DNA from 2 places in the Vreelandella lionensis genome. Region 2 is predicted to be linked to the other one. Evidence: predicted binding sites of a transcription regulator. Region 2 holds the regulator's gene; the other holds the start of a gene.

Region 1 (4,386 bases), on a different contig from region 2:
GCCATTGGCTCAGGCATTGCACCGTTGCTGATCTTTATGGGCGTTGGGGCAATGACCGATTTCGGCCCGCTGCTGGCCAACCCGCGCACGCTGTTCCTGGGCGCGGCGGCACAGTTCGGCATTTTCGCTACGCTGTTCGGCGCCGTGCTGCTCACGTCCATGGGCATTATGGACTTCTCGCTCAACCAGTCCGCGGCGATTGGTATTATCGGCGGGGCGGATGGCCCGACCTCTATCTATGTGTCCAGCGTACTCGCGCCGGAGCTGCTGGGGGCGATTGCCGTGGCCGCCTATGCCTATATGGCGCTGGTGCCGCTGATCCAGCCGCCAATTATGCGTCTGCTGACCACCGAAAAAGAGCGTAAGATCACCATGACGCAGCTGCGTCCGGTCTCCAAGCTCGAAAAAGTGGTCTTCCCGCTGATGCTATTGATCGCCGTGGCGCTGTTTCTGCCGGACGCGGCACCGCTGCTAGGCATGTTCTGCTTTGGTAACCTGATGCGCGAGTGCGGTGTGGTCGAGCGCCTTTCCGATACCGCGCAAAACGCGCTGATCAATATCGTGACGATCATCCTCGGGCTCTCTGTGGGCTCGAAACTGATGGCCGATAGCTTCCTGGCGTTTGAAACCCTGGGTATTCTGGGACTGGGGATCGTAGCCTTCGGCATCGGCACCGCCGCTGGCGTATTGATGGCCAAGCTGATGAACCTAGTCAGCAAAATGCCCATCAACCCGCTGATTGGCGCGGCGGGTGTGTCTGCCGTGCCGATGGCGGCGCGTGTGGCGAATAAGGTAGGTCTGGAAGCGAACCCGCATAACTTCCTGCTGATGCACGCCATGGGGCCGAACGTTGCTGGGGTCATTGGTTCGGCGGTGGCTGCCGGGGTAATGATCAAGTACCTGGGCTAAGCGGCTAGTTAGACAGCACGTCTGCCGCTATAGAACGCGGCTTACCGAGCAAGCGCTCGTGTAAGCCGCGTTTTTTTATGTTCGCTGTAGCTCAATGGCTGTTTTAAGGCGGTTTTCCAGACCGCGGATATCCAGCTCGACATCGCGTGGCCAGCCAATGGTTAAGCTCACGCCGTTGCCATCGTACTCCGCCTGTTGCACGGGCAGTGCCTGCTCGTCGCACCAAGCGCGGGCTTGCGCTTCGTGGGCGAAGCTGACCTTTAATAAATAGCTATCCCGCTCGACGACTTCCTGGGTGGGCAGCGTTTCCAGCCCGGCATTGACCGCCTGCGCATAAGCGCGTGCCAAACCTCCGGTACCTAACTTGGTGCCGCCAAAGTAGCGAATCACCACGCAACCAATTTCGCCAATCTGGCTGCCCTGCAACGCCTGGAACATCGGACGGCCTGCGGTTCCGCCGGGCTCGCCGTCGTCGGAAAAGCCAATATGCGTTTGCTCTCCAGGAGGTCCGGCGATAAACGCAGTGCAGTGATGGCTGGCATTCGGGTGAGCAGCTTTGGCCGCTTGAAGCAGCGCGTCGAAGGCGTCGGTGGTAGGAGCGTGGCACATCCAGGCCAAGAACTGACTCTTTTCAACGTCAATCTCGGCGGTGTGCCATGTCTCAGGGGCTAAATCAGGGACTCGATAGCGCAAATAGTACTCCCGGCAGGGTAGATAGCGTTAATGGTGCCGGGTTTCCGTTGCGTGGTGGGCCACACCCATCACCATGCCCAGCACCTGGATATCACAATTATGCAGGAAGACTTCGGGCATCGCTGCATCTTCGGGCCATAAATGAATGCCTAAACGGCTGATAGAGAGCTGCTTCAGCGCCACTTCCCGCTGGTTAATCGTTGCTACGGCGGTTTCTTGATGAGCGTCGTGCTGGTGGCGATGAATGATAATAACGTCACCATCGAAAAGATTGCAGTCACGCATGCGGTCGCCGCGTATGCGCAGTGCATAGGTGTTGCGTCGGGTAATAGTGTGAGACATGCATGCCTGGCGGGTATGCTGGGAAGCTGAGCGTTGCCGTGATGGAGGTTGCGTTATCGGTTGAGACAGCGTCTGAGAGGGTACGTAAGAAGGTACGTGAGACGTTACCTGAGGGGATAGGCAAATCGTCATAGTGTGTTCTCCCATGCAGCGCCCGTTGCCAAGGCGTTTGATTGAGTCGATAGCTGTAGTTTTATTCTATGGTGTCTATTCATACAGTGGTTACAGTATAAGCCTGTTTTTGCATACAGTGCTAGTACTGTCTCACACCTGGGTTTCTTAAGCGGAAATTGAGACAGGTCACGCTGCGACCCAAGACCGCAGAGCGTGACTGGCGAGAAAGGGCCTTTCCGTGTAGAGTTCGACCCAAAATCAACGTGCCTGGAGTGTCTTTTGAGCCTGTGCCTGCAAGCCCGACAATTGGCCTGTGAACGTGACGACCGTTGGCTGTTTGAAGGGCTCGATCTCGATATCCAAAGCGGCGAGATCGTGCGCATTGAAGGCCCCAACGGCAGCGGCAAGACGACCCTGCTGAAAATACTCTCCGGCCAATTAACCGATTACCGTGGCGAGCTTTACTGGAATGGCGAACCAATGCGCCAAGCCCGTGAACATTTTCTCGCAAATTTACTCTATCTAGGGCATGCCCCCGGCGTGAAAGCAGGCCTTTCACCGCTTGAGAACTTAGCTTGGTATCAAGCGCTTAGCGGTGAAGAAGGCAGTGAGTCCGCACGCGAGGCAGCGCTTGCTGGTGTTGGGCTGGCTGGCTTTGAGGATATTCCCGCCGGGCAGCTTTCAGCCGGCCAGCAGCGGCGTGTGGCGTTGGCGCGATTAACGCTCACCCAGCGCGCGCTCTGGGTACTGGATGAACCCTTCACGGCGATTGACCGCCAAGGTGTCGCGGCACTAGAGACGCAGCTGGTAGCGCATGCGCAGTCTGGCGGCTGCGTTCTGGTCACTACTCACCACGCGTTGACCGAGTCACCTGTGCTTAGGCGCATTCAGCTGGGGTAAGAAGGAGACAGCGTTGCAACGTTCACACGCTCAACTGAGCACCCCAGAGGTGGCTATCCATGCTCCCCAGGGCGGTCTGCTGGTGGCCATAAAGGCAACCCTCAAACGCGACCTCACCCTGATGCTGCGCCGTCGTGGCGAAGTGCTCAATCCGCTGGTGTTCTTTGCGCTGGTGATTACCCTGTTTCCCATCGGGATTTCACCGGATCCAGAGCTGTTGGCAAGCATTGCGCCAGGGCTTTTATGGGTGGCCGCACTGCTCGCGGCACTGCTTTCGTTGGATAGCCTGTTTCGCAGCGACTACGACGATGGCAGCCTGGAACAACTATTACTGGCGCCCCAGCCGCTGGCGGCGCTGGGGTTGGCAAAAGTGGCGGCGCATTGGCTGCTGACGGGGCTACCGCTGGCACTGATGGCACCGCTGCTGGGCATCATGCTGTCGCTTCCAGCGGGAAGCTACGCCGTGCTAGCGCTGTCGTTGGCACTCGGTACGGCCAGCTTGAGCTTAATTGGGGCGATCGGAGCGGCGCTAACAGTAGGGCTGGCCCGTGGCGGTGTGCTGCTCTCACTGCTGGTGCTGCCGCTCTATATTCCAGTACTAATTTTCGGCGCAGGTGCCGTACAAGCCGCTATTTTCGGCGAGGGCATTGCCGCGCATCTGGCGATTTTAGGCGCACTGTTAGCGCTGGCGCTGATGCTGGCTCCCTGGGCCATTGCGGCATCGCTGCGCATCAGCATTAACGGTTAGAGGACGGGAACACCATGTGGGCCTTTATCAACAAACTAAGATCACCCAAATGGTTCTATGCCATTAGCGCCAAGCTGCAGCCGTTTTTTTGGGTGGCAGCGATGCTGCTGCTGCTGGTAGGCACCGTCTGGGGGTTGGCTTTTGCGCCTGCGGACTATCAGCAGGGCAATAGCTTTCGAATTATCTATGTCCACGTTCCTGCGGCGTTTTTAGCTCAGTCTATTTTTGTCTCCATGGCGGTCTCCGGGCTGGTGTTTATGGTGTGGAAAATCAAGGTAGCGGATATGGCCGCCACCGTGATGGCCCCGCTGGGTGCCGCGATGACCTTTGTGGCGCTTTTTTCGGGCGCAGTATGGGGCGTGCCCACCTGGGGAACCTGGTGGATGTGGGACGCACGGCTCACGTCTATGCTGATTTTGCTGTTTCTCTATCTGGGCGTGATTGCTCTGCGTGGCGCCTTTAGCAGCCGCGATAGCGGCTCTCGGGCAGCCTCGGTGCTGGCTATGGTGGGCGTGATCAATATTCCGATTATTAAGTACTCCGTCGATTGGTGGTACACCCTTCATCAGCCCGCCACTTTCACGATTACAGGGCGCTCTGCCATGACCATGGACATGTGGGCACCGCTGCTCATCATGGTATTGGGCTTTTACAGTTTTTTTATTGCCCTCACGCTGATG
Region 2 (4,386 bases):
GTAAGATTCATTCCAATTTCACCACATCCACCTAGCGGGAGTAGGCGCAGGGGCGGGCGACGACGGGGACGAAGTTGAACGCGGGATGGATGCATCAGTTATGAAAAGCCTAGAAAGTAATTCCTTAACTATACGGGAAGCGGGGGGCGGGTAACAATCATCGCGGCACCTGACCACGGTGCTTCCTCATCGTGCTTACGGTACACTACCGCCGCTAATGTGGTTTACCTGCTGGTAGGCAGGTGCTTGGCGAGCGTGCCGTTAAATACGTTAAGAGTGTTTGTTATGTCTCATTACTATCGTTTAGTTGTTTCCTGCCCAGATCAAGTGGGCATCGTGGCGCGTGTCTCAAGTTTTATTGCTCAACAAGGTGGCTCAATTACCGAAGCCAGCCAGCACTCTGACTTAGAGACTGGCCGCTTTTTTATGCGTTACGAGATTCTGGCGGATTCTCTGGGTATGTCGGCGGAAGCACTGCGCACGTCGTTTGAGCCGGTGGCGGCTGAATTTGATATGCAGTGGTCGCTGGTGGATACCCAAAAGCGCCGCCGTGTGGTGTTGATGGTGTCTCGGGAATCCCACTGCCTGGTGGACCTTCTCTACCGCTGGCAGGCAGGTGAGTTGGATTGCGATATTGTCGGCGTTATCTCTAATCACGATGATATGCGCTCGCTGACTGAATGGTATGGCATCCCTTACCATCATGTACCAGTTGACCCGGCTAATAAACAAACGGCTTTTGAACAGGTGCAGGAGCAGATTGATGCTGCCCGCGCTGACTGCATAGTGCTGGCGCGCTATATGCAAATTCTGCCGCCTTCGCTTTGCGAACGGTATGCAGGGCGCGTGATTAACATTCATCACAGCTTCTTGCCTTCCTTTGCGGGTGCCAAGCCGTATCATCAAGCCTATGAGCGCGGCGTGAAACTGATTGGGGCAACTTGCCACTATGTGACAGAAGAGCTGGATGCGGGCCCTATAATTGAGCAGGACATTCACCGGGTCAGCCACTGTCACACGCCTACCGATTTGGTACGTTTTGGTCGCGATGTGGAAAAAGCGGTATTGGCGCGGGGGCTGCGTTGGCACCTAGAAGGTCGCGTGCTAATTCACGGCAACAAAACGGTCGTTTTTAGCTAATCGGCAGAAGGGGACGCTATGTCATTTGCACAAAGCGTATTGGCACCGTGGGCACTCGTGATGACGTGGCTTTTATCGTTGGGTGTCATCGTCTGGTGCTTATGCCTGCGCCCCTGGCGGCCACTACTTGAGGATACAGCGCTTCAGCACCGCTGGATGGCAGCTACGTTGGCCGTCATGTTGATGTGGCAATTGCGTGCGCAAGCGGTGGACTGGTTAACTCTTCACTTGGTGTTTACGGTGCTGATGACGCTAGTCTTTAAAATGCCGCTGGCGTTGATCAGTAACGTGATGATTAATGTCGCCATGGTGGCTATTGGCAGAAACGATTGGTCGCTAATGGGGGCAAATGTGCTGGTGACAGGTATTGTGCCTGCGATCGTGACCGGTTTTGTATGGCGAATCGTTGACCGTCGGTTGCCTGATAATTTGATGGTGTTTTTATTTGCTTGTGGCTTTTTTGGAACGGCCTTGGCGACCTTAGGGGGAGGGCTATCTGCTGTTGCGCTGATTATCGTAGCGGGCACTGATCCCGAGGCCGTCTATCTCGCCCAAGAGTATGCCCGCTTTTTACCGTTACTGATGCCGTCAGAGGCATTTATAACCGGTATGCTGCTGAGTATTTTGCTGGTGTACCACCCAAACTGGGTGGCCACCTTTAATGACCACCGCTATATCGACTTGCAGTAGCCTGCCTTACAGGTTGGGCAACTAGCCAAGCGCTTGCCCATTACCACCGCGAATGACACCAACACCCACGCCTTCAATATCAAGCTGCTGAGTGCGTAGGTCGATCTCAATTGGTGCGAAATCTGCGTTCTCGGCAATCAGTGTTACTTGATGCCCCTGGCGTTTAAAACGCTTGACCGTTACTTCGTCTTCTAATCGTGCTACGACAATTTGCCCATCGCGAACGCGGTCAGTGCGATGCACGGCCAGAAGGTCGCCTTCAAGAATGCCTACATCTTTCATGGATAGGCCGCGCACCCGTAGCAGGTAATCTGCTTTAGGCGTGAAGTACTCAGCGGGCAGCGGGCAGTAACGGTCAATATGTTCAGCCGCAAGGATAGGGCTGCCAGCGGCGACCTCACCAATCACAGGAAGCCCATTGGGCAACGGCTCATTAGTAGCAGGTGCTGCAGCCGCTGGCGTTTCATTAAGCTCCTGCGGCTCCTGGTTAGGTAAGCGGATGCCCCGTGATGTATTGCGAATTATACGAATAGCGCCTTTGCGCTCGAGCGCACGCAAATGCTCTTCTGCTGCGTTAGGCGAGCGGAATCCCAGCGCTTTGGCAATTTCGGCGCGGGTAGGGGGGTAGCCAAGCTCACCCATGGTCTTAACAATAAAATCAAATACGTGCTGCTGACGTGCTGTGAGTGGACGCGACATACCAAACTCCAAAACAGTGAAAAGACAGTAGCTACATGTCGGCTTAATCAGTATGTGTTTAAGTATACAGTATGTTGCTCTGTCCAGTACATGACGAGTTACACCCAACCGAGCCAGCCGTTAAGTGTCCAGTTAACGCTTACTACCATTTGGATAAGAGATTGAGCCAGCAGGGGTTATGACATAGTATTCAGCCATGTTTAAAACACCTGTTTTTTGGAGGGCGCTATGGCCCAATCGGATACGGTAACGCGTATTTTAGATACTGCAGAGGTACTGTTTGCAGAGCGAGGCTTTGCCGAGACGTCGCTGCGCAATATCACCAGCAAGGCCCGGGTTAATTTGGCGGCCGTGAACTACCACTTTGGTTCCAAAAAAGCGCTAATTCAAGCGGTGTTTTCCCGCTATCTCGATCCATTTTCAGAGCGCTTTCACACCGCACTGGACGAGCTAGAAGCTCACTATCAAGGCCAGCCTATTCCTCTAGAAGTGCTGTTAGAGACCATGGCCACTACGGTACTGGCAGTGCCCGCCGAACGTAATAGCCTGAAGGTATTTATGCGGCTACTAGGGTTAGCCTACAGTCAGGCGCAAGGGCATCTGCGTCGCTACATTCAGCAGCAGTATGGCGATGTATTTACCCGTTTTACCGAGCTGGTGCGTAAAGCCACGCCTGAGCTGCCGGACGCCGAGCGCTTTTGGCGGCTACACTTTATGCTAGGCACAGTGATATTTACGCTTTCGGGACTGGATGCCCTGCGTGATATTGCTGCAAAGGATTATCAAGAGCAGGTGACGGTGCGTGACCTTGTGCGGCGGCTACGTCCAGTCGTTGTTGCTGCGATGAACGCGCCGCTACCGGCTGCGGTTGAAGAGGGAAACCATGGCAACGCCCAGGCTAGCTGAATTACCGCCTTCCCAATCTGGTTGGGTGGAGATTGACACCCAGCGGCAGCGGTTGCGCTGGTGGCAGGGAAAGGAAGTGAGCTATGAGTGCGCGATCTCCACTGGGGTTGCTGGCGTAGGGCAGCAAGAGGGTAGCGGCCAAACACCGCTGGGCTGGCACTATGTCCGTGCGTCTATCGGCAAGGGCTTGCCTGATAATGCGGTATTTCGTGGTCGCCGATGGACTGGCGAAGTATTTTCGCCTGAATTGGCGACAAATTACCCTGAGCGAGACTGGATTCTAACGCGCATTATGTGGCTCTGCGGTCTTGAGCGCGGCGTTAACCGTGGCGCTGATGTGGACTCCCAGCGGCGCTACATTTATTTGCACGGCACGCCTGAAGAACAACCGATGGGGGTGGCTGCCTCTCACGGCTGCATACGCCTGCGAAATCACGATTTACACTACCTGTTTGCACACGCCCAACCCGGTACGCCGGTTTGGCTGCATTAAGCCCACTTCCGGGCGTCCTGCCAGAATTTTGACACGCTAAGCGGTTAGTCTAAAATGGCGCCCTTTTTGTCGGATCCTCCCCATGACGCAACCCATTGGCCCGGTCATGCTTGACCTAGAAGGGCCGCAGTTATCCAGCGCTGAAAAGACATTGCTAAAAGACCCTGCGGTGGGCGGCGTTATCCTGTTCGCCCGTAATGTCGAAGATGCGTACCAAGTGCGGCAGCTCTGCAGCAGTATTCGTCGTGTGCGTGGTGATCTACTGCTAGGTATTGACCAAGAGGGCGGTCGAGTCCAGCGGATCAAAAAAGGGGTGACCAAGCTGCCCGCCATGGCGCGAATTGGCGATCTGTATGCCAGCGACCCAGTAGCAGGGCTCACCTTAGCCAAAGACACAGGCTGGCTGCTGGGGATGGAAATGGCCGCCTGTGGGTTGGATATGAGTTTTGCGCCAGTGT

The links. The regulator LexA, encoded in region 2, represses DNA repair genes until DNA is damaged. The targets are predictions, from matches to a motif close to TACTGTNTANNTANACAGTA.
Region 1: a site for LexA is predicted at 2,146-2,165, ahead of ACIGG6_RS10360 (LexA family protein). Genes of this name have one in related genera too.

The regions. Positions count from the first base shown of each region.
Region 1 covers NZ_JBITWC010000014.1:52,644-57,029, reverse strand. The annotation lists gene ACIGG6_RS10370 (sodium ion-translocating decarboxylase subunit beta) at 1-909, shown strand, start outside; gene ACIGG6_RS10365 (IMPACT family protein) at 985-1,602, opposite strand; gene ACIGG6_RS10360 (LexA family protein) at 1,630-1,944, opposite strand; gene ccmA (cytochrome c biogenesis heme-transporting ATPase CcmA) at 2,338-2,958, shown strand; gene ccmB (heme exporter protein CcmB) at 2,972-3,706, shown strand; gene ACIGG6_RS10345 (heme ABC transporter permease) at 3,721-4,386, shown strand, end outside.
Region 2 covers NZ_JBITWC010000023.1:32,193-36,578, forward strand. The annotation lists gene ACIGG6_RS14270 (ribonuclease J) at 1-11, opposite strand, end outside; gene purU (formyltetrahydrofolate deformylase) at 286-1,140, shown strand; gene ACIGG6_RS14280 (energy-coupling factor ABC transporter permease) at 1,159-1,830, shown strand; gene lexA (transcriptional repressor LexA) at 1,852-2,529, opposite strand; gene ACIGG6_RS14290 (TetR/AcrR family transcriptional regulator) at 2,758-3,435, shown strand; gene ACIGG6_RS14295 (L,D-transpeptidase family protein) at 3,413-3,928, shown strand; gene nagZ (beta-N-acetylhexosaminidase) at 4,011-4,386, shown strand, end outside.